3 linked regions of the Duganella dendranthematis genome follow. The protein of the gene in region 3 interacts with the protein of the main gene of each other region in a pairwise test. Links are inferred from orthologs where the notes say so. Each region holds a gene or a part of one and is shown on either strand. Other genes may lie near its edges. The genes, in order: odhB, HH213_RS15815 and lpdA.

The links.
Region 1: the proteins of lpdA (region 3) and odhB interact in binary tests that used the Escherichia coli proteins (3 or more experiments, as listed by UniProt). The link is inferred for Duganella dendranthematis from one-to-one orthologs.
Region 2: the proteins of lpdA (region 3) and HH213_RS15815 interact in binary tests that used the Escherichia coli proteins (3 or more experiments, as listed by UniProt). The link is inferred for Duganella dendranthematis from one-to-one orthologs.

What each region holds. Positions count from the first base shown.
Region 1 is NZ_CP051684.1:520,948-528,669, forward strand. The notes cover bases 1,866-4,715. They hold odhB (2-oxoglutarate dehydrogenase complex dihydrolipoyllysine-residue succinyltransferase), read right to left. Parts: upstream 3,994-4,715; coding sequence 2,737-3,993; downstream 1,866-2,736. Other genes in these bases: lpdA (dihydrolipoyl dehydrogenase), read right to left, coding at 1,866-2,316; HH213_RS02495 (PspC domain-containing protein), read right to left, coding at 2,320-2,649; HH213_RS02505 (2-oxoglutarate dehydrogenase E1 component), read right to left, coding at 4,069-4,715. Also shown: cell division protein ZapE, read right to left, coding at 1-816; more of lpdA, read right to left, coding at 886-1,865; more of HH213_RS02505, read right to left, coding at 4,716-6,924; HH213_RS02510 (LysR family transcriptional regulator), read right to left, coding at 7,139-7,722. UniProt on the Escherichia coli protein: E2 component of the 2-oxoglutarate dehydrogenase (OGDH) complex which catalyzes the second step in the conversion of 2-oxoglutarate to succinyl-CoA and CO(2).
Region 2 is NZ_CP051684.1:3,464,090-3,471,965, reverse strand. Bases 2,740-5,743 are described here. They hold HH213_RS15815 (UvrD-helicase domain-containing protein), read right to left. Parts: upstream 5,390-5,743; coding sequence 3,089-5,389; downstream 2,740-3,088. Other genes in these bases: HH213_RS30555 (M56 family metallopeptidase), read right to left, coding at 5,423-5,743; HH213_RS15820 (BPSS1780 family membrane protein), read left to right, coding at 2,740-3,092. In the rest of the region: polA (DNA polymerase I), read right to left, coding at 1-720; HH213_RS15830 (hypothetical protein), read left to right, coding at 919-1,326; HH213_RS15825 (homoserine kinase), read left to right, coding at 1,354-2,310; more of HH213_RS15820, read left to right, coding at 2,310-2,739; more of HH213_RS30555, read right to left, coding at 5,744-7,573; HH213_RS15805 (S-(hydroxymethyl)glutathione dehydrogenase/class III alcohol dehydrogenase), read right to left, coding at 7,698-7,876. UniProt on the Escherichia coli protein: A helicase with DNA-dependent ATPase activity. Unwinds DNA duplexes with 3'-5' polarity. Translocates on single-stranded DNA with 3'-5' polarity. Initiates unwinding more efficiently from a nicked substrate than double-stranded DNA.
Region 3 is NZ_CP051684.1:1,046,163-1,053,903, forward strand. What follows is about bases 2,012-4,880. They hold lpdA (dihydrolipoyl dehydrogenase), read right to left. Parts: upstream 4,412-4,880; coding sequence 2,612-4,411; downstream 2,012-2,611. Other genes in these bases: HH213_RS04955 (TfoX/Sxy family protein), read right to left, coding at 2,012-2,147; HH213_RS04960 (hypothetical protein), read right to left, coding at 2,166-2,549; aceF (dihydrolipoyllysine-residue acetyltransferase), read right to left, coding at 4,418-4,880. Outside these bases: HH213_RS04940 (PACE efflux transporter), read left to right, coding at 1-349; HH213_RS04945 (M20/M25/M40 family metallo-hydrolase), read left to right, coding at 372-1,670; HH213_RS04950 (hypothetical protein), read right to left, coding at 1,682-1,990; more of HH213_RS04955, read right to left, coding at 1,995-2,011; more of aceF, read right to left, coding at 4,881-6,076; aceE (pyruvate dehydrogenase (acetyl-transferring), homodimeric type), read right to left, coding at 6,106-7,741. UniProt on the Escherichia coli protein: Lipoamide dehydrogenase is a component of the glycine cleavage system as well as of the alpha-ketoacid dehydrogenase complexes.

The sequences.
Region 1 (7,722 bases), 530 kb from region 3 along the record:
ATCATTCTGCGAACGCGGGCCGCCGCACAGCGTGTTGAAGTCGAACCAGATGATGGTGCCGGCGCGGCGCAGCGCGCGGATTTCGCGCGCCTCGATGCGGATCACCGGATCTTCGTCGGCGGTTTCGGCCACGCTGGCGTAGGCGTCGCGCAGCGCCTTGTCGGTCTGCGCGTTGAGCGGCGTGTAATACGCCTCGACCTGCTCCAGCGCGCGGCCGCGATAGTCGATGCCGGCGTCGATGTTCATCACGTCCAGCTTTTCGTACAGCAGCGCGATGGTCGGCAAAATGCGGTCGCGATGCAGGCCATCCGGATACAGCAGCTCCGGATCGTAATTCGAGGTCATGATGAAGGACACGCCGTTGTCGAACAGCGCCTTCAGCAGGTTGTACATGATCATGGCGTCGGCCACGTCCGAGATGTGGAACTCGTCGAAGCAGATCAGCCGGTATTTCTTGGCGATGCGCTTGGCCACTTCGTCCAGCGGATCGGCCACGCCCCGCAGTTCGTCCAATTGACGGTGCACGTCGCGCATGAATTCGTGGAAGTGCAAACGCGTCTTGCGCACCAGCGGCACCACCGAGTAGAAGCTGTCCATCAAGAACGACTTGCCACGTCCCACTCCGCCCCACATGTACACGCCTTTCGGCACGGCCGGGCGATTGATCAGGCGCTTGAAGGTGCTGGAACGCTGCCCCTTGTAGGCCACCCACTCGTCATAGCATTGCTGCAGACGGGTGATCGCGCGCTGTTGTGCCTCATCGGCCTTGTAGTCGCGCTGGGCCAGCGCGTGGTGGTAGTACTCTTCGACGTTCATGGTTTCAATCTGCGCAAATAAAAACGGCGGGCCATGGTGGCCCGCCCTGCTAGCTACAACAAATCCAGCTTAGAAGTTCAGCGTACGCTTGTCGATCGCCAGTGCCGCCTCTTTGGTGGCTTCCGACAGCGATGGGTGAGCGTGGCAGATGCGCGCGATGTCTTCAGCCGAAGCCTTGAACTCCATCGCGACAACGGCTTCCGAGATCAGTTCCGACGCCATTGGGCCGATGATGTGCACGCCCAGGATTTCGTCGGTGTTGGCATCGGCCAGGAACTTGACCATACCGGCGGTGTCGCCCAGCGCGCGTGCGCGGCCGTTCGCCAGGAATGGGAAGGTGCCGGCTTTGTATGCCACGCCTTCGGCCTTCAGCGTCTGTTCGGTTTTGCCGACCCAGGCGATTTCCGGCGAGGTGTAGATCACCCAAGGAATGGTGTTGAAGTTGGTGTGACCGTGCTGGCCGGCGATACGCTCGGCCACGGCAACGCCCTCTTCTTCCGCTTTGTGCGCCAGCATCGGGCCACGTACCACGTCGCCGATTGCCCACACGCCTGGCAGGTTGGTTTTGCAGTCGCCGTCGACGGCCACGAAACCGCGCTCGTCCAGCGCCAGACCGACTTTGTCAGCAGCCAGGCCGTCGGTATTCGGGGTACGGCCGATCGAGACGATCAGCTTGTCGAACACGGCGGTGTTGGCTTCGCCCTTGGCGTTGTCGAATTCAACGGTGACGTTGTTGTCGCCCTTGGTGACCTTGTTGATCTTGACGCCCAGGTTGATCTTCAGGCCCTGCTTGGTGAACAGCTTGTTGGCTTCCTTGGCGATCTGCTCGTCCACGGCGCCCAGGAAGGTCGGCAGACCTTCCAGCACGGTCACTTCAGCACCCAGACGACGCCATACCGAACCCATTTCCAGGCCGATCACGCCGGCGCCGATCACGCCCAGCTGCTTCGGCACGTCGCCGATGGTCAGCGCGCCGGTGTTCGACAGGATCAGTTGTTCGTCGAACTCCGCGCCTGGCAGCGCACGGGCGTTGGAACCGGTGGCCACGATGACTTGCTTGGCGTTGATGGTCTCGTTGGCAGGCGCCGAGATCGTCAGCGGGTAGCCGTCAGCGGTGGCGGCGCCAGCGAACGCAGCGCGGCCGTGGAAGAAGGTGACTTTGTTTTTCTTGAACAGGAACAGGATGCCGTCGTTGTTTTGCTTGACGACGTTATCCTTGCGCTTGATCATTTGCGGCAGGTTCAGCGACAGGCCGGCGACATCGATGCCGTGCTCCTTGAACGCATGACCGGCGTGCTCGTAGTGTTCCGACGATTGCAGCAGCGCTTTCGACGGGATGCAGCCAACGTTGGTGCAGGTGCCGCCTGGCGCCGGGCCACCTTTTTCATTTTCCCACGCGTCCACGCAAGCAACCGAGAAACCCAGCTGGGCAGCACGAATCGCGGCGATGTAACCGCCAGGACCGGCGCCGATAACTACTACGTCAAATTGTTTACTCATTTTTTAATTTCCAATCAGTTCGTCTTCTGGAACGAAGATCCAAAGCAGAATGTAGATGGCGAGACCGAAACCAAAGGTGCAGACGAACAGCACAAACAGCAAGCGCCAGATCCACGACTCGACGCCGCTGACGCGCGCCAGGCCGCCACAGACGCCACCGAGCCAGCGGTCGGTGTGCGAGCGGCGCAGGCGCCACAGATCGGCGTCGCCGCCGAGGCCCGGTGTGGGACCGCTGTTCAGCAGCCGGGCCTTGGCGGCCGCGAACTCTTCGTCCGACAGCGCGCCCGCCTGGTGCAGTTCATGCAAACGTTTGATTTCTTCCGCAACGCTCATTCATGATCCTCCTAGTTAACCCCTGCAAGCCTGGGGTCTGACCCCGTACGGGGTCAGACCCCGGTCTACCGGGGTCGCCGGTACTTATTACAGGTCCAGCAGCAGACGTGCAGGATCTTCCAGCGCTTCCTTCATGGCCACCAGACCCAGTACGGCTTCGCGGCCGTCGATGATGCGGTGGTCGTAGGACATTGCCAGGTAGTTCATTGGACGAATCACGATCTGGCCGTTTTCCACCACAGCGCGGTCTTTGGTCGCGTGCACGCCCAGGATCGCCGATTGCGGTGGGTTGATGATCGGGGTCGACAGCATCGAACCGAAGGTGCCGCCGTTCGAGATCGAGAAGGTGCCGCCGGTCAGGTCGTCCAGGGTCAGCTTACCGTCTTTGGCTTTGGCGCCGAATTCGCCGATTTTCTTTTCGATTTCAGCGATCGACATCTGGTCGGCGTTGCGCAGGATCGGCACCACCAGGCCACGTGGCGAACCGACAGCGATACCGATGTCGAAGTAGCCGTGGTAGACGATGTCGTTGCCATCCACCGAAGCGTTGATGATTGGGTATTTCTTCAGCGCGGCCACAGCGGCTTTAACGAAGAACGACATGAAGCCCAGCTTGACGCCGTGCTCTTTTTCGAACTTGTCTTTGTACTTGTTGCGCAGTTCCATCACTGGCGCCATGTTCACTTCATTGAACGTGGTCAGGATGGCGTTGGTCGATTGCGACTGGATCAGTCGCTCGGCGATACGGGCGCGCAGGCGGCTCATCGGCACGCGCTCTTCAGGACGGTCGCCCAGGTTGGCGGCGGCTGGTGCGGCCACTTGTGCCAGTGCTGGCTTGGCGGCTGGTGCGGCCAGTGGTGCAACGGCTGGCGCTTTGGCGCCGGCGGCCAGGGCGTCGCCCTTGGTCACGCGGCCGTCTTTGCCCGAACCGGCGACATCGCCAGCGCTCAGGCCTTTTTCCGACAGGATCTTGGCGGCGGCTGGCATCGCCACGTCGCCTTTCGAACCACCGGTGGCTGCGGCTGGGGCAGCGGCTGGTGCAGCAGCGGCGGCTGGAGCGGCGGCAGCCGGGGCAGCGGCTGGCGCAACGGCGGCGGCGGTGCCTTCAGTATCGATGATGGCGATCAATTCGTCAGCCACTACGGTGCTGCCGTCGCCCTTGATGATTTCCACCAGGACGCCAGCGGCCGGTGCTGGCAGTTCCAGAACCACTTTATCGGTTTCGATGTCGATCAGGTTTTCGTCGCGGGTGATGGTGTCACCGATTTTTTTATGCCACGTCAGCATGGTTGCTTCTGCGACCGATTCCGACAGCTGAGGAACTTTGACTTCGATTTTTGCCATTTGAAAAACTCCGTTATTTGTTTTTGCGGCGCCGCCCCGCGTAGCAGGACGGCGCTCCGTTCAATAAATTAAAACTTATTTCGTCAGAATGAAGCCTTTGAGCTTCGAGAAAGCGGTTTCCAGCAGCTCTTTCTGTTGAGCGTAGTGCTTGTCGTAGTAACCGACCGCTGGCGATGCGGAAGCTGGGCGGCCGGCATACGCCAGACGCTGGCCCGACTCCAGGCTCTCGAAGATGTTGTGCTGAATCTGGAACCATGGGCCCTGATTCTGCGGCTCATCCTGCGCCCACACCACTTCGGTCGCCGCTGGGAACTTTTTCAGTTCGGCAGCGAAGGCCTTGTGCGGGAACGGATACAGCTGTTCGATACGCACGATGGCGGTATCGCTCTGGCCGCGGGTTTTGCGCGCGTTGACCAGGTCGTAGTAGACCTTGCCCGAGCAGGCGATCACGCGTTTGACTTTCTTGGCGTCGATGCTCTCGTCGACTTCGCCGATCACGGTCTGGAACGCGCCTTTGGCCAGTTCCGACAGTGGCGAACCTGCATCCTTGTTACGCAGCAGCGATTTCGGCGTCATGACTACCAGCGGCTTGCGGAACTGACGCACCATCTGACGACGCAGCACGTGGAAGATCTGCGACGCGGTGGTCGGCTGTACCACTTGCATATTGTTGTCTGCGCACAGTTGCAGGAAACGCTCTGGACGTGCCGACGAGTGCTCTGGACCCTGGCCTTCGTAGCCGTGTGGCAGCAGCATCACCAGACCCGAAGCGCGGCCCCACTTCACTTCGCCGGAGCTGATGAACTGGTCGATCACCACCTGGGCGCCATTGACGAAGTCGCCGAACTGGGCTTCCCAGATGGTCAGCGTGTTTGGCTCGGCGGTCGAGTACCCGTATTCGAAGCCCAGCACTGCCTCTTCCGACAGCACCGAGTCGATCACGGTGAATGGCGCCTGGCCTTCAGCGACGTTTTGCAGCGGCACGTAGGTGCCGGCATCCCAACGTTCACGGTTCTGATCGTGCAGCACGGCGTGACGGTGGGTGAAGGTACCACGGCCGGCGTCCTGACCGGTCAGGCGGATGGCGTAGCCCGACGATACCAGCGACGCGAAGCCCAGGTGTTCGCCCATGCCCCAGTCCAGGTTCAGTTCGCCACGGCCCATGGCAGCGCGGTCGCCCAGTACCTTCTCGACCAGCGAGTGGACCTTGAAGCCTTCCGGCACGGTAGTGATGCGCGCGGCCAGACGTTTCAGTTCGGTCAGCGGCACGGCGGTGTCGGCAGCGTCGGTCCATTTCTTGTTCAGGAACGGCAGCCAGTCGACCGCGTACTTGTTCTTGAAGTTGGAGATGACTGGATCGACGGTGTGTTTGCCGGCGTCCATGGCGTCGCGGAAAGCGGCTTGCAGCTGTTCGCCGCCATCGGCCGCGATCACGGTCTGGGCAACCAGTTTGTCCGCGTACAGCTTGCGGGTGCCTGGGTGCTGGCCGATTTTCTTGTACATCAGCGGCTGGGTCAGCGCTGGGGTGTCCTGCTCGTTGTGGCCCAGTTTGCGGAAGCAGATGATGTCGACCACGATGTCCTTGCCGAACTCAGTGCGGTAGTCCATCGCGATTTGCGATGCCAGCACGGTGGCTTCAGGATCATCGGCGTTGACGTGCAGCACCGGTGCTTCGATCATTTTGACCACGTCCGAGCAGTAGATGGTCGAACGGGCGTCGCGCGGATCGGAGGTGGTGAAACCGATCTGGTTGTTGATGACGATGTGCACGGTACCGCCGGTGCCATAGCCACGGGTTTGCGCCAGATTCAGCGTTTCCATGACCACGCCCTGGCCGGCGAATGCGGCGTCGCCGTGTACCAGGATCGGCAGCACTTGTTTGCCGCCGTGGTCGCCGCGGCGATCCATACGGGCTTTGACCGAACCTTCAACGACTGGGTTGACGATTTCCAGGTGCGACGGGTTGAACGCCAGCGACAGGTGGACCGGACCGCCAACGGTCGAGATGTCCGACGAGAAGCCCTGGTGGTATTTGACGTCACCGGCCGGCAGGTCGTCGCCGTGCTTGCCTTCGAATTCTTCGAACAGGTCTTTCGGCGCTTTGCCCAGGGTGTTGACCAGTACGTTCAGACGGCCGCGGTGGGCCATGCCGATCACGATCTCTTGCACGCCCTTTTCACCGGCGCGCTGGATGATCTCGTCGATCGACGCGATGAAGGTTTCGCCGCCTTCCAGCGAGAAACGCTTCTGGCCGACGTATTTGGTGTGGAGGTAACGTTCCAGGCCTTCGGCCGCCGTCAGACGCTCCAGAATGTGTTTTTTCTTTTCCGGGGTGAAGTTCGGGGTCGAGCGGATCGACTCCAGACGTTCTTGCAGCCAGCGCTTTTCGGCCGGGTCGGAAATGTACATGTACTCTGCACCGATCGAACGGGTGTAGGTATCACGCAGGAAATTGAGCAGGTCGCGAAGGGTCGCGGTCTCTGGCCCGAAGTAAGTATTGCTGACGTTGAACACGGTGTCCATGTCGGCATCGGTGAAGCCGTAGAAGCTTGGCTCCAGCTCAGGGATGCTTGGACGTTCCTGGCGTTGCAGCGGATCCAGGTTGGCCCAGCGCGAACCCAGATAGCGGTAAGCAGCGATCAGCTGGGTCACGGCGACGCGTTTGCGGCCCATTTCGGCATCGGCCGAGGCGGTAACGGTGCGGATTGGACCAGCTTTGGCGCGCTCGGCGAAGGAGGCGATCACGGAGGCGTGGGCGACGTCCGGTTTGTTGGAACCATCGACAGCCGGCACGTGTTGCATGGCGTCGAAATAGGAGCGCCAGTTATCTGGCACCGAGCCTGGGTTGTTCAGATACGCTTCGTACAGTTCTTCAACGTACGGGGCGTTCCCACCAAACAGGTAGGAGTTGGACGTATATTGTTGCATCATTCTTGCTCACCTTTCTTCGCGTTTCGCGAGGAATTAGCGGGTTGGTCTAACCTTCCGCGACACGGCCTGACCGGTTAGCGGATTGCACATCAAGTTGTGGGGGAAGGGCTTTTGTTCGGGTCTTACCTAAAACGGGTCCTTCAGCATAGCACCGGTATTGTATCCCAACAACCATATGTGCGGAAAAATACCGATGAAACTTGCAGCATTAATGCTAACTTAAGCCGCGCCGATGCTGGCTCTGCCGCTCGCTGCCAAACCACGTTAACAATAAGTCCAGCATGGCGCGCAAGGCCGGCGACATGTACTGGCGCGAAGTGTAAATGCCATAGATTCCCATACTTAAGGGAGTGTATCCAGGAAGCAACGCCACCAGCTTGCCTGCGCGGATCAGCGGGCCGGCGCTGTACAGCGGCTGCAGCGCAATGCCGCCGCCCTGCTCCGCCGCCTTCAGCACGATGAAGTCCTCGTTGGCCGACAGATTGCCGCTGACCGGCACCGACAGCGCCGCGCCGTCGGCATCGGTAAATTGCCACAGGCTTTTGCCAAAATAGGTGTACGTCAGGCAGTTGTGAGCGGCCAGGTCTTGCGGCAGCTGCGGTGTGCCATGCTGATCCAGATACGATGGTGCGGCGCACACCACCGAATCGCACACGCCCAGCTGGCGCGCGACCAGGTTGGGCTCCAGCGTGTTGGTGACGCGCAGCGCCAGGTCGATGCGCTCCTCGATCAGGTTGACGGCGCGGTTGCTCATCTGCAGGTCGACCGCGGTGCGCGGGTAGCGCTTCAGATATTCGC
Region 2 (7,876 bases), 2.4 Mb from region 3 along the record:
GGTAATCAGTTCGCGGCCCTTCGGCAGCCATGCCAGCGCATCGCGCAGGTTCTGGCCGACGGCGCCGGTGATCTTGTCGGCGTTGGCGATCACGCCATCCAGCGAATCGTAGGCGCTCAGCCATTTCAGCGCCGTCTTCGGCCCGCACTTGCTCACGCCCGGCACGTTGTCGACGGTGTCGCCGATCAGGGTCAGGTAATCGATGATGCGGTTCGGCGGCACGCCGAACTTGGCCAGCACGCCAGCCTCGTCCATCTTCTCGTTGGTCATGGTGTTGATCAGCATGACCTTGTCGTTGACCAGCTGCGCCAGATCCTTGTCGCCGGTGGACACCACCACGTTCATGCCCGCCTTGGCCGCCTCGTACGACAGCGTGCCGATGACGTCGTCGGCCTCCACGCCCTCGACCATCAGGATCGGCCAGCCCATGGCCTTGACCGCCTCGTGGATCGGCTCGATCTGCAGGCGCAGGTCGTCCGGCATCGAGGCGCGCGTGGCCTTGTATTCCGGATACATATCGTCGCGGAAAGTCTTGCCCTTGGCGTCGAATACGCAGGCGATGTAGGCGGCCGGATAGTCCGCGCGCAGGCGGCGCAGCATATTGACCATGCCGTGCATGGCGCCGGTCGGGTGGCCGTCGGCGCTGCGCAGGTCGGGCAGCGCATGGAAAGCGCGATAAAGATAGCTGGAGCCGTCTACTAACAACAGGGTATTTTGCATAGGTACTAAGTGAGGATGCTTGGGCGTGAATGCAACATTATCGCAGGTTTTGACCGGCGTCCGGCAGCGCAGCAAAGTTTAAAAATTGGCAATTACCCCGCCTCCCCCGAAGGGAAAGCACAGCGATGGGTGTCTGTTTGTTACAATGGATCATACATAAAAATTCCGCAGCCATCTCTCTGCTAAAGGCGACCCATCATGAAGCGCACTTCCCTCCTCTGGCCTGCCCTGCTGCTGACGCTCAGCGCCCACACGGCATTTGCGCAGTCGACGCCGAGCCAGGCGCCGCCAAAAATGGAAAAACTGGAAGAAGTGACCGAAGATCCGGTCACCATCAGCGCCAAGCCGGCGGAAACCAAGATTACCGAACGCCGCGATAACAGCGGCAATGTGGTCGAAGCCACCGTCAAAAGCGGTCCCAGCACTTATATCCTGCGTCCCAACCACCCGGTCGGCACCTCCGTGCCGGGCGACGCCATGAGCGGCGCCCCGCGCGGCGCGCAATGGACGCTGTTCGAATTCGACCTCGGCAAGAAAAAGAAAGCACCGGAAGACGACGCCGCGTCGGACAACAATCCACCGCCACAACCGCCTCCGGCCAAATAAACCACCACGGAACTACATACTTTTCACATGGCAGTCTTTACCCCGGTAGCGCTGGACGATGTCGCCCAGTGGATCACCCAATTTCCGCTCGGCAAAGCGCTTGAGCTCAAAGGCATCAGTTCCGGCATTGAAAACAGCAATTTCTTCCTGACGACAGAGCACGGTGAGTATGTACTCACCATCTTCGAAAACCTGTCGTTTGAACAACTGCCGTTCTACCTCAACCTGATGCGCCACCTGGCCGAGCGCGGCGTGCTGGTGCCGGCCCCGGTAGCCAATGACAAAGGCGAGTTGATCGTCGCCCTGCACGGCAAGCCGGCTTCCATCGTCAGCAAGCTGGAGGGCCGTTCGCAAATGGACCCGCAGCCGGTGCATTGCGCCGCCGTCGGCGCCATGCTGGCCAAAATGCATCTGGCCGGCCAGGATTACGCCTTGCAGCAGCCCAACCTGCGCGGTCTGGCCTGGTGGCACGCCACCACACCGGAAGTGCTGCCCTTCATCCCCGACCAGCAAGCGCACCTGCTGCGGGCCGAAGTGCACTTCCAGGACGCTTTCGCCGCCTGCGACATCTACAAGCAGCTGCAAACCGGCCCGGTCCACGCCGACCTGTTCCGCAACAACGTGATGTTTGACGGCGAGCGCCTGACCGGCTTCTTCGATTTCTACTTCGCCGGCTGCGACACCTGGCTGTTCGACGTCGCCGTCACCGTCAATGACTGGTGCATCGACCTCGACACTGGCGTGCTGGACACCGCACGCGTGCGCGCCCTGCTGGACGCTTACCACGCCGTGCGGCCGTTCACCGCCGCCGAGCACACCGCCTGGCAGCCGATGCTGCGGGCCGGCGCGCTGCGCTTCTGGCTGTCGCGCCTGTATGATTTCTACCGTCCGCGCGAAGCCGAAATGCTGACGCCGCACGATCCCGGTCACTTTGAGCGCATCCTGCGCGAACGCATCGCCACCCCGGCGCCAGGACTGTTCTGATGGAAAAACTTCCCGCACGCGCAGGCTGGCAATGGGTCAAACAGGGCCTGCACCTGTTCCGCCAACAGCCCGGTGGACTGATGGCGCTGCTGTTCATCTGCATGTTCTCGTCGTTCTTCATCCTGCTGCTGCCAGTGTTGGGGCAGATCGTCTGGTGCGTGATGATGCCGCTGTTCAGCATCGCCCTGCTGCAGGGCTGCGCCGAGGTCGACCAGGGCCGGCGCGCCATGCCGCACCTGCTGCTGGTGGGCGTGCAGTCGCCGATGCGCAAGCAGCTGTTGCTGCTCGGCGGCATCAACTGCGTGCTGATGGTATTGGCGATGGTGGCGATCTACAGCCTGTCCGGCGACGCCATCAACGCCTTGCGCGAAGCGCAGGCCAAGGGCGCGATCAAGCCGGACGATGTGGAAGGTCTGTTCAGCGGCATGCTGGCCGGATCGGCCATCTACATCATCGGCTGGCTGCTGATGTCGTTGACGGCGCCGCTGGTTTTCTGGCAGAAGATGGCACTGACCAAGGCGTTGTTCTTCAGCGTGGTCGGCGTGCTGCGTGGCATCAAGGCGTTCGTGGTCGCCGTGATCGCGCTGCACCTGATGTACTTCGTCGGCGTGCAGCTGGTGGTGCTGGTGCTGGGCATATCGAGCCTGACCGTGGCCGCCATCTTCACGCTGTTCCTGATCTCGCTGGTGCTGGTGCATTGCATGCTGTATGCCGCCTACAAGCAGATATTCGGCACGCCTCCGGCGCTGCCGGAGGTGATCGACCTGAACAAGCCGCTCTAGATTTTCTCCAGCTTGGCGATGCTCAGGTCCAGCACTTTCATGCCGGCGCTGCCGAAGTTGATCTGAGCGCGGGCGTTATTGCCGCTGCCTTCGATATTCACGATCACGCCCTCGCCGAACTTGGCGTGGGCCACCGATTGGCCCAGCCGCCAGCCGGTGCTGGCCGCCAGCGCCTTGCTGGAAATTTGCTGCGCCAGCGCCTTGTCCGAACCCACCAACGGCGCTTCGTCCCAGGCCGACTTCTTGGCGCCGAACCAGTTCGGCTGCACCTTCGGCGTCAGCCACTTCAGCGACTCTTCCGGCAACTCTTCAAAGAAGCGCGACTTCATGTTGTAGCGGGTCTGGCCGTGCAACATGCGGGTCTGCGCGAAGCTCAGGTACAGACGCTCGCGCGCGCGCGTGATCGCCACGTACATCAGGCGGCGTTCCTCTTCCACGCCGTCGTGCTCGCGCGAACTGCTCTCGTGCGGGAACAAGCCCTCTTCCAGACCGGTGATGAAGACATTGTTGAACTCCAGCCCCTTGGCCGAGTGCACCGTCATCATCTGCACCGCTTCCTGGCTAGCGGCGGCCTGGTTGTCGCCGGCCTCCAGCGAGGCGTGCGACAGGAAGGCCGACAGCGGCGACATTACGGTCGACAGCGGCGCATCCGCATCCAGGATCTCGATACCATCCTGGTTGATGATGGCGTCGCCAGCCTGCGCCTGCGACTGCGGGCCCAGATGCGCCGGCGAGCCCTGGCCGTAGCCCTCTTCCGACAGGAACTGGGTGGCGGCGCTGACCATCTGCTCCAAGTTTTCGATGCGGTCGGCGCCTTCTTTTTCGGTGGCGTAGTGAGTAAGCAGCGTGGATTGTTCCAGTACGATGCGCACCAGTTCCGGCAAGGCCATCTGCTGCGTTTCAAAGCGCACGCCTTCGATCAGTTTGACGAAGCCTGACAGCGACGTGCCCGCCTTGCCGGTGATGTACGGCACGGCGGCGTACAGCGAGATGCGGTACTGCTCGGCAGCGGCCTGCAGCGTCTCCAGCGTGCGGGCGCCGATCCCGCGCGTGGGGAAATTCACCACGCGCAAGAAGGCCGAATCGTTGTGCGGGTTGTCCATCAATTGCAGATACGCGATGGCGTGCTTGACCTCGGCGCGTTGGAAGTAACGCAGGCCGCCGTACACATGGTACGGAATGCCGGCCGAGAACAGCGCATGCTCGATCACGCGCGACTGCGCATTGGAGCGGTACAGCACGGCGATCTCGCTACGCGATGCGCCGTCATGGATCAGGTTCTTGGTTTCTTCGATAATCCACGATGCTTCGGACAGGTCTGAATTGGCTTCGTAGACGCGCACCTGCTCGCCGTGGCCGGCGTCGGTGCGCAGATTCTTGCCCAGGCGCTTGCTGTTATTGGCGATCAGGATGTTGGCCGCGTCCAGAATGTGGCCGTGCGAGCGGTAATTCTGCTCCAGCTTGATCAAATTCTTGACGTTGAACTCGCGCTCGAACGCGCTCATATTGCCGACGTTGGCGCCACGGAACGCATAAATCGACTGGTCATCGTCGCCGACGGCAAACACCACGCCGCCACGCTGGGTGCCGTGACCCGCCAGCAGCTTCAACCACTTGTACTGCAGATCATTGGTATCCTGAAACTCATCGACCAGAATGTGCTGGAAGCGCTGCTGATAATGTTCGCGCAACGGCTGGTTGCGCAGCAGCAGTTCATAGGTGCGCAGCAACAGTTCGGCGAAATCGACCACGCCTTCGCGCTGGCATTGATCGTCGTACAGCTGGTACAGCTCGACCTTCTTGCGCTCGTCGGCGTTGTAGGGATCGATCTTGTCGGCGCGCAGGCCCTGGTCCTTGGCGCCGTTGATGAAGTACATGATCTCCTTCGGCGGAAACTTCTCGTCATCGACGTTATTGGCCTTCAACAGGCGCTTGATGGCCGACAGCTGATCCTGCGAATCGAGGATCTGGAAGGTCTGCGGCAAGGCGGCGTCGCGATGGTGGGTGCGTAGCAGGCGGTTGCACAGGCCATGGAAGGTGCCGATCCACATGCCGCGCGTATTAATCGGCAACATGGCGGACAGACGGGTCAGCATCTCCTTGGCGGCCTTATTGGTAAAGGTCACGGCCAGGATACCGGAGGGCGACACTTGACCGGTCTGGACCAGCCAGGCGATACGGGTGGTCAGGACACGGGTTTTACCGGAACCGGCGCCCGCCAGGATCAGGGCGCTCTGCGCGGGCAAGGTGACAGCGGCGAGCTGTTCCTCGTTAAGGTTGTGGAGAAGATTTTGCATCCCGTGATTATACCGGGATGCAAAATTCGCAGTTCAAGCGGATGGTGCGGGAACGGCTTTGCCGTTTTGCAGGGATTCCTGCATCAGCGCTTGCATCGCGCGTTCGGCTTCGCGCACCGCGTCGGCATGCTTGGCGCTGAGCTCACCCATACGCGCACTCAGTTCACCCATCGGACGGCTGGCGGCGGTCATTTGGTCATGCAGCGCTTTCATCGGCCCTTCCTGTTCATGCAGCTTGCTCATTTTTGCGTTCAGTTCGCTCTGGCGCTCGGCCATCTGCTTTTGCAGCGGCGCCAGTTGCGCCTGCAGGAGCGCTTGCTGCGCTTGCAACGCACGTAGCTTTTCCGGGGTGCGGTCGTAGGCCATATCGCGCGCGGCGTCCTCAACGCGGCGGGAAATTTTTTCCTGGGCGCGCGCCAGCCGCTCGATTTCGCGCCGCTCACCATCCGCGTTGCGCACAGCCTGCTTGCCGATCTCAGCGCCCATAGCGCCGATTTGCTCGCCAATCGCGCTCATGATCTTCCCTTGCGCATCCATTTTCTTGCCCTGCTCCTCCAACTGGCTGCCGATGCGGTTAACCGGCATCCAGACTTCGTCCAGACGGGCCAGCATGGCGGGATCTTTGAGCACATAGGTTTTGTCGCCATCACGGAACCAGAGGAAATCGCTTTTCATCGTGGCCCGCAACTGCGCCACTTTGCGAATTTCCGCAGTGCTGGCCGCCACGGTCATGCTGTCGCTGCCGGCATGCACGATTGCGTAGGCGCTACGCTCTCCCTTCGGAGGCCGTGAACGCACCTCATCGCTCTTGATCCGCAGCACGCCTGTGTCTCCCGCCAGGCTGACCTTGGCGCCAATCACGCCCAGCAATGGCGATGGGGCGGCCGGAGCGGCGGGAGCGGCCGGAGCCGCCGGGGCGGCTGGGGCGGCTGGTGCGGCTGGCGCAGCTGGTGCGGCGGGAGCAGCCGGGGCGGCTGGTGCGATTTCTTCGGTCACCGACTCTACTGCCGCCACTGGCGCCACCGCTGCAACCGGGGCGACCGGAGAAACTTGCGCCACTAGCTCGGGTGCATCAGGTGCGTCAGGCGCATCCGGCACATCCGCGATAGCCGCCACGGCAGGCGTGGCAGGCGATTCCGCTTCCATCGGCGCGGCTGATGGTGCTGGCGCTGCCGGCGGAGGTGGGGCGGCGTGGGCATAGAACATGGCGCCGGCCGCCAGCAGGCCAGCCAGCGGCATGGCGATTTTCCAGCTGACCGGTTCAACATCGGGACGCAGCAGGCGTTTGATACGAGACATGAGATTTCCTCCGTGAGCCGCATGGGCTAATTGGGTGGTGTCGAACTGAAAGCGATCCAGTTGCGACAAGGCTTGCGCCAGCCTTTGCGGCTGGCCGAGCATACCCACGGCCAGGTCGTCGGCGATTTGTTCCCGCTCGATCCGTATCCTGCGCGATAGTGCCCAAACACTAGGGTGATAGAACAGCCCGATCTCAATCGTGCTTTGTATGAGGTTGACCAGGTAATCGTGCCGCTTGATGTGCGCCAGCTCGTGCGCCAGCAGCGCTTCCAGCAGATCGGCCGGCATGCCGGTGATCAGCGCGGTCGGCACCAGCACGATCGGCTTCCAGCAGCCGGCCGTGATCGGGCTGTCCAGCTTGTCGGCGACGCCCAGTCGTACGTGAAAATCGATGTCGAAACGGCGCGCCAGCTCGGACAAGCGGCGCTGCCAGTAAGGATCGGTGGTGTATTCACCCGGACGCGTGCGGTCCGCCACCCACTTGAGTCCGATAGCAAGGCGCAGCGCCATCAAGGCCGCGCCCGCCAGCCACAAGCCGACCACCCACGGCAGTTGCCGGCGTAACAGGTCTTTCAGACTGTCCAGCGCGCTATCGCTGATCAGGGCGCCGGCGCTATCGGTCGCGCCGGACACGGCCACGGTCTGCGCCGCGCCAAAACCGCCGCTGGCCTGCAGGTCGCTCAGTTGGAGAATGATGCTCGACAGCGGCAGCGCGGCACACAACAACATGCCGCCGCAGGCCACGGCGTAACGCGTCTGCGGACGCGCCTTGCGCAGCAGGTGCATGGCCAGCGTGACGGCCCAGCCGATCAGTAGCCCCTGCCAGATAAAATGCAGCAGTGCCCAGCCCACGGCGGACACGATAGCTGGCAGCAGGCTATTCATCGCCGCTGCCCGCCGAGAAATTGAGATTGAGATCCATGCCGCCCTCCGAGTCGATGGATGTAGAATAAATTATCTAGATTGCGAAGTCTAGAACTTTTTTTCTACATCCATCGGGGCACAGCTTTTAGTAGAGCACCACCGAGCGGATCGACTCGCCGCTCTTCATCAGGTCGAAGCCCTGGTTGATGTCTTCCAGCTTCAGGCGATGGGTGATCAGGTCGTCGATATTGAGTTTGCCTTCCATATACCAGTCGACGATCTTCGGCACATCGGTGCGGCCACGGGCGCCGCCGAAGGCCGAGC
Region 3 (7,741 bases):
GCTGATGTTCGGCGCCGGCCACGACGCCAGCCATGCCGGCGTGGCGGCGGTGGCGTCGTCGAGCGTCGCCTTCGCCTGGAACTTCGTATTCAACTCGGCGTTCGAGGCGTGGGAAACGCGCCAGGCCACGCGCGGTCGCAACTGGAAGCGCCGCGTCGCCCACGCTGTGGGCTTCGAGGGCGGGCTGGTGGTGATGCTGGTGCCGCTGTTCGCCTGGTGGCTGCGCATCTCACTGTGGGACGCGCTGGTGCTGGATATCGGCCTGCTGTTGTTCTTTATGGTGTATACGTATATCTTCAGCCTGACGTTCGACCGAATCTTCGGCCTGCCCGCATCGGCGCAAGGCTAAGCCACCACCTATTGGAGATCACATGAAGTTGCATCCGCTTGCTGTCGCAGTCCTGGCTTTGACCTTCAGCGCGGCGCATGCCGATGCACTCTCCCCCACCGAGCAGAAAATCGTCGCCGAAATCAAGGCGCATGCGCCGCAGGGACTGGACCTGCTGGAACGCTCGGTCAACATCAACAGCGGCACCATGAACCACGACGGCGTGCGCGCGGTCGGCAAGCTGTTTGGAGAACAGTTCGCCCAGCTGGGCTTTGCCACGCGCTGGTCCGACATGCCGGCCGCGATGCAGCGCGCCGGCCACTTGATCGCCACGCGCGAAGGCAAGCAAGGCAAGCGCCTGCTGCTGATCGGCCATCTGGACACGGTGTTTGAAAAGGACAGCCAGGTGCAGCTGTGGCAGCGCAACGGCGACCGCGTGCGCGGCCAGGGCGTCAACGACATGAAAGGCGGCGACGTCATCATCGTCGAAGCGCTGCGCGCCTTGCAGCGCGTGGGAGCGCTGGACAACACCAGCATCACCATCGTCTTCAGCGGCGATGAAGAGAATGCCGGCGAGCCGATTGCGGTCTCGCGCGCCGACATGGTCAACGCCGCCAAACGCAGCGACATCGCCCTGGCCTTCGAAGCCACGGTGCGCGACAAGAGCGGGCGCGATACCGGCACTATCGGCCGCCGCTCGTCGTCGTCGTGGGAATTGAAAGTCAGCGGCAAGCAGGGCCACTCCAGCGGTATCTTCAGCGACAGCGCCGGCTATGGCGCGATTTACGAAGCGGCGCGCATCCTCGACGGCTTCCGTCAGCAGGTGATCGAGCCGGACCTGACCTTCAGCCCCGGCATGATCGTCGGCGGCACCGACGCCAGCACCAACACGCTCGGCACCACCGGTCAGGCGGCCGGTAAGACCAACGTCATCTCGCGCAGCGCCACCGTGGAGGGCGACCTGCGCTACCTGACCTACGAACAGCGCGACCGCGCGCACGCGAAAATGAAAGCCATCGTCGCCCAGAACCTGCCGGGCACCAGCGCCAGCATCACCTTCCACGATTCATATCCGCCGATGTCGCCGACTGCCGGCAACCTGGCGGTGCTGAAAATTTATTCGCAGGCCAGCCAGGACGCTGGCTTGGGCGAGATCCCCGCGCTGCCACCGGGCCAACGCGGCGCAGGCGACATCCAGTTCGTCGCCCCGCTGCTCGATTCGCTGGACGGTCTGGGCGCCACCGGCAATGGCGCCCACTCGCCCGACGAAGACCTGGAAATCGCCTCGATCGAACGCGCCACCATCCGCACCGCCATCCTGCTGTATCGCCTGACGCGCTGATTTTATTGAAGCTAATTCCTGATCAAATCCACGGTGGTGATGCAGTCTCCAGTTTGAACCACGCGCAAATACATTTCACTGTCGCTGTGGCCGGGAAAAACAAACTGGTAGGTGCGGACCGGGATGCAGGGCAGCGTCGGCTCGGGAAATGCCGGCGAAGCCGATGCTACTGGCGCACTCTGAAAGACCTTGACCAGGTCGTCCTGACGAAGACACTGTCTATCCACTGCAGCCAGTTTGCGCGCGGTATCGATATCGACATCCGCATGAGCGGTGGCGCATAACGCAGCCAGAAGAATCGCGGGGCAAAGAGTTTTCATGGTTTTAGTCCGCAGCGGCGTCGATGGCGCGGCGAGACCAATGCAGAAGTTGTTCGGCATCGTCGAGCAGGAATTCCGGGGCGGTGTAGAACTTGCGGACGGTGACCTCGCCCTTTTTGGTGGTGTACTTGAAGGGCTGCTCAACATTCGCGGCCATGCGCGTCTCCGATAAAATTTAGTGCATCATCGCCGAATGCATCACCGCCCACACCATCACCAGCGGCACCAGCAAGCCGTAGGCGATCAGCGACAACATGGCGGCGCCTTTGCTGCCTACCGGCTTGCCATCCAGCGTGCGGGCGCGCGCAGCGAGATACCAGGCGCCGATGCCGACCTGAATGACGACACTGGCAGCCACCGCCACCAAGTCAGGAATCACGTCCCCGGACAAGCGGTTGAGCAGCATACCGGCGCCCAGCACCAGCAATAAAATCAGGCTGAAGATGCTGGCGTCGCGCCAGCTCAAACGGGCGCGCTTGTACAGCAAGGCCGCCAGCTTGACGCTGCCGGCGTACAGCGCCACGATCAGCAGCAGAAACAAAAAAGAAAAAGAGCTCATGGTCAAACCTCACAAATAAAAAAACCGGGAGCATGTCCCGGTTTTGTGTTGCCACTACCTGCTTAGCGCTTGCGCGGTGGCGGCAGGTCGGTGCAGACGCCTTCGTAGACTTCGGCGGCCATGCCGATCGATTCGCCCAGCGTTGGATGCGGGTGGATCGTCTTGCCGATATCGGTGCCGTCGGCGCCCATTTCGATGGCCAGCGCGATTTCGCCGATCATGTCGCCGGCGTGCGTGCCGACCATGGTACCGCCGATGATGCGATGCGTCTCAGCGTCGAACAGCAGCTTGGTAAAGCCCTCTGCGCGACCATTGGCCACAGCGCGGCCGCTCGCGGCCCAAGGGAAGTGGCCCTTCTCGACCTTGATGCCCTTGGCTTTCGCTTCGTCTTCGGTCACGCCGACCCACGCCACTTCCGGATCGGTGTAGGCCACCGATGGAATCACCTTCACATCGAAGTGCGACTTCTGGCCCGCTGCCGCCTCGGCAGCTACATGGCCTTCGTGCACCGCCTTGTGCGCCAGCATTGGCTGGCCCACCAGGTCGCCGATGGCGAAGATGTTCGGCACGTTGGTGCGCATCTGGCTGTCGACCGGGATGAAGCCACGGTCGGTCACCACCACGCCAGCCTTGTCGGCGGAGATCTTCTTGCCGTTCGGGCTGCGGCCAACGGCCACCAGCACCAGGTCATAGACCTGTGGCGCAGGCGACGGTGCGCCGGCTTCCGCTGCTTCAAAAGTGACTTTGATCCCTTCCGGCAGCGCTTCAACGCCGACGGTTTTGGTCTTGGTCATGATGTTGTCGAAGCGGGCTTCGTTGTACTTCTGCCAGACCTTGACCGCATCGCGGTCGGCGCCTTGCATCAGGCCGTCCATCATTTCGACCACGTCGATGCGCGCGCCGAAAGTGGAGTAGACGGTGGCCATTTCCAGGCCGATGATGCCGCCGCCGATAACCAGCATGCGTTTCGGGATCTGACGCAGTTCCAGCGCGCCGGTCGAATCGACGATGCGCGGATCTTCCGGCACGAACGGCAGCTTCACCACCGACGAACCGGCGGCGATGATGGCCTGCTTGAACTGCACCACTTTCTTGGTGCCGTCGTTGGCGGTGACTTCGATGTGGTTCGCGCTCAGGAACTGGCCGACGCCGGTGACAACCTGCGTCTTGCGTGCCTTGGCCATGCCGGCCAGGCCGTTGGTCATGTTCTTGATGACGCTTTCCTTGTGCTTGCGCACCTGGTCGATGTCGATGGTCGGCTTGGCGAAGGTCACGCCGGTCTTGGCCATGTGCGAGGTTTCGTCGATCACGGCTGCCACGTGCAGCAGCGCCTTCGATGGGATGCAACCCACGTTCAGGCACACGCCTCCCAGCACGTCGTAACGTTCGACCAGCACGGTGTTCAGGCCCAGGTCCGACGAACGGAACGCAGCCGAGTAACCGCCAGGGCCGGAGCCAAGCACCATCATGTCGCAGTCGATGTCGACCTGGCCGGTGTAGCTGCTACCGGCTGGCGCGGCGATCGGTGCGGCAGGAGCAACTGCCGGCGCCGATGCGGCGGCGGGAGTTGCTGGGGCAGCAGCGGCAGGCGCAGGAGCAGGAGCAGGAGCAGCAGCAGCACCTTCGCTGGCTTCAACCACCAGCAGCGCAACGCCTTCCTTGACCTTGTCGCCAACCTTGACGCGCACTTCCTTCACCACGCCGCTGTGCGACGATGGGATTTCCATACTGGCCTTGTCCGATTCCACGGTAATCAGGGACTGATCCACCTTGATCGTGTCGCCCACCTTGACCATCACTTCGATTACTTCTACTTCCGCGAAGTCGCCGATATTCGGCACTTTTACTTCTGTGCTCATCATGGCTCCTTACAGCAGAATTTTACGCATGTCGCCGAGCACTTCGCTCAGGTACACGGAGAAGCGCGCGCCCATCGCGCCATCAACCACACGGTGATCGTAGGACAGCGAGGTACCCATCAGCAGGCGAGGCTGGAACGCCTTGCCATCCCACACCGGCTTGAGCGATGCCTTGGACAAGCCCAGGATCGCCACTTCCGGCGCGTTGACGATCGGCGTGAAGTGCGTGCCGCCAATACCGCCCAGCGACGAAATGGTGAAGGTCGCGCCTTGCATGTCGGCCGGTTTCAGTTTGCCTTCGCGCGCTTGCAGCGACAGCTCGGTCATTTCCTTGGCGATCTGCGTGACCGATTTCTGGTCGGCGTTTTTGATCACTGGGACAACCAGGCCGTTCGGCGTGTCGGCGGCGAAGCCGATGTTGTAGTACTTCTTCAGAATCAGGTTCTCGCCCTTCGCGTCCAGCGACGAATTGAAGGTCGGGAATTTCTTCAGCGCGGCGACCGACGCCTTGATCACGAAGGCCAGCATGGTGAGCTTGGTGGCGTCCTTGTTCTTGGCGGTAGCGGCGTTCGATTCAACGCGGAAGGCTTCCAGGTCGGTGATGTCGGCGTCGTCGAATTGCGTGACGTGCGGGATCTGCACCCAGTTGCGGTGCAGGTTAGGACCCGAGATTTTCTTGATGCGCGACAGCGGCAGCAGTTCGGTTTCGCCGAATTTGCTGAAGTCCAGCGACGGCCATGGCAGCACGCTGAAGTTGCCGCCGCCACCGACGGCGCCACCAGCAGCGCCCGAAGGTGCAGCAACGGTACCGGCGATCACGCCCTTGACGTAGTTCTGCACATCGATCTGTGTGATGCGGCCTTTAGGACCGGAGCCTGGCACTTTGCCCAGGTCCACGCCCAGTTCGCGGGCGAATTTGCGGATCGATGGCGATGCGTGCGCCAGTTTGCCGGTTGCGACCGAACCTTGCGATGCGGTCGGTGCGGCAGCGGCAGCAGCCGGCGCAGGTGCTGGCGACGGTGCAGCGGCGGCAGGCGCCGGAGCAGCAGGAGCAGCGGCCGGCGCAGGCGCAGCGGCGACTGGGCTACCCACCGCGTCGACGACGAATACAACCGTGCCCATGGCAACCTTGTCGCCTACCTTGACCTTCACTTCTTTCACCACGCCGGCGTGCGACGATGGGATTTCCATGCTGGCCTTGTCCGATTCAACGGTCAGCAGCGACTGGTCTACCTTGATGGTGTCGCCAACCTTGACCATGACTTCGATGACTTCCACTTCCTTGAAGTCGCCGATGTCCGGTACCTTGACATCAACCGGGCCGGCCGATGCTGCCGGCGCGGCGGCTGGCGCCGGCGCAGGGGCAGCGGCAGCCGGTGCTGGCGCAGCGGCGGCAGGAGCGGCAGCCGGCGCAGGCGCAGCGGCGGCGCCATCGGCCTCCAGCAGCAGCACCAGCGAACCCATGGCAACCTTCTCGCCAACCTTCACTTTGATCTCCTTCACCACGCCGGCGGCCGACGAAGGAATCTCCATGCTGGCCTTATCCGATTCAACGGTGATCAGCGACTGATCGACCTTGATGGTGTCGCCAACCTTGACCATCACTTCGATGATCTCAACTTCCTTGAAATCGCCGATATCCGGGACTTTAACTTCCACAATGCTCATAGCGTTTGCTCCGTATTTTTCTAAGCGGATTATTGGGTCACCGGATTTGGCTTGTTCGGATTGAGGTTGTACTTGGCCACAGCCTGTTCAACCACCGAAGCGTCGATCTTGCCTTCTTCCGACAGCGACTTCAGTGCGGCGACCGTGATGTAGTAACGGTTCACCTCAAAGAACTCGCGCAGCTTGGCGCGGCTGTCCGAACGGCCGAAACCATCGGTGCCCAGCACGCGGTAGGTGCGGTCTTTAGGAATGAAGGCGCGGATCTGTTCAGCAAACGCGCGCATGTAGTCAGTGGTCGCCACGATCGGACCGCTGGTGTCTTTCAGCAGTTGCGCCACGTATGGCACGCGCTGTTCTTTGGTCGGATTGACCAGGTTCCAGCGCTCGGCGTCCTGACCATCGCGCGCCACCAGTGTCAGCGAAGGAGCGGACCACACGTCGGCAGCGATGTTCCAGTCGTTCTTCAGCAGTTCAGCCGCGAAGATCGACTCACGCAGGATGGTGCCGGAGCCGATCAGCTGTACGCGCTGTTTCAGCGACTCGTCGCCTTGCTGCAGCAGGTACATACCTTTCAGGATGCCCTCTTCCTGGCCTGGCTTGATGCCTGGGTGTGGGTAGTTCTCGTTCATGATGGTGATGTAGTAGAACACGTCTTCCTGTTCTTCCACCATGCGGCGCATACCGTCTTGAATAATCACTGCCAGCTCGTGACCGAAGGTCGGGTCATACGGCATGCAGTTCGGCACAGCCGCTGCGAACAGGTGGCTATGACCATCTTCGTGCTGCAGGCCTTCGCCGTTCAGCGTCGTGCGGCCGGCGGTGCCGCCCATCAGGAAGCCGCGTGCGCGCATGTCGGCCGCTGCCCACACCAGATCGCCGATACGCTGCATACCGAACATCGAATAGTAGGTATAGAACGGGATCATCACGCGGTTGTTGGTCGAGTACGAGGTCGCCGCAGCGATCCACGAGCTCATACCACCGGCTTCATTGATACCTTCTTGCAGGATCTGGCCGGCCTTGTCTTCGCGGTAGTACATCACCTGGTCTTTATCGACCGGCTCGTACAACTGGCCTTGCTGGTTGAAGATACCGACCTGACGGAACAGACCTTCCATACCGAAGGTACGCGATTCATCGACCAGCACCGGCACGATGCGTGGGCCGACGCTCTGGTCTTTCAGCAGCGTGGTCAGGATACGTACGTAAGCCTGGGTCGACGACACTTCACGGCCTTCGGCGGTCGCGTCCAGCACGTTCTGGAAGGCGCTCAGCGGCGGTACGGTCAGTTTTTCGTCGGCTTGCTGGCGACGGGCCGGCAGGTAGCCGCCCAGCGCGGCGCGGCGCTCGTGCAGGTATTTGATTTCCGGTGCGTCGTCGGCTGGCTTGTAGAACGGGATGTCGGCCAGTTGATCGTCCGGAATCGGGATCGAGTAGCGGTCGCGCATTTCGCGCACGGCTTCGTCGGTCAGTTTCTTGGTGTTGTGCGCGGTGTTGCGTGCTTCGCCGTGCTTGCCCATGCCGAAGCCCTTGATGGTTTTCACCAGCAGGACGGTCGGTTGGCCTTTGTGTTCTTGCGCGACCTTGAAGGCGGCGTAGATCTTGTGCGGATCGTGACCGCCGCGGGTCAGGCGCCAGATGTCGTCGTCGGTCATGTTGGCAACC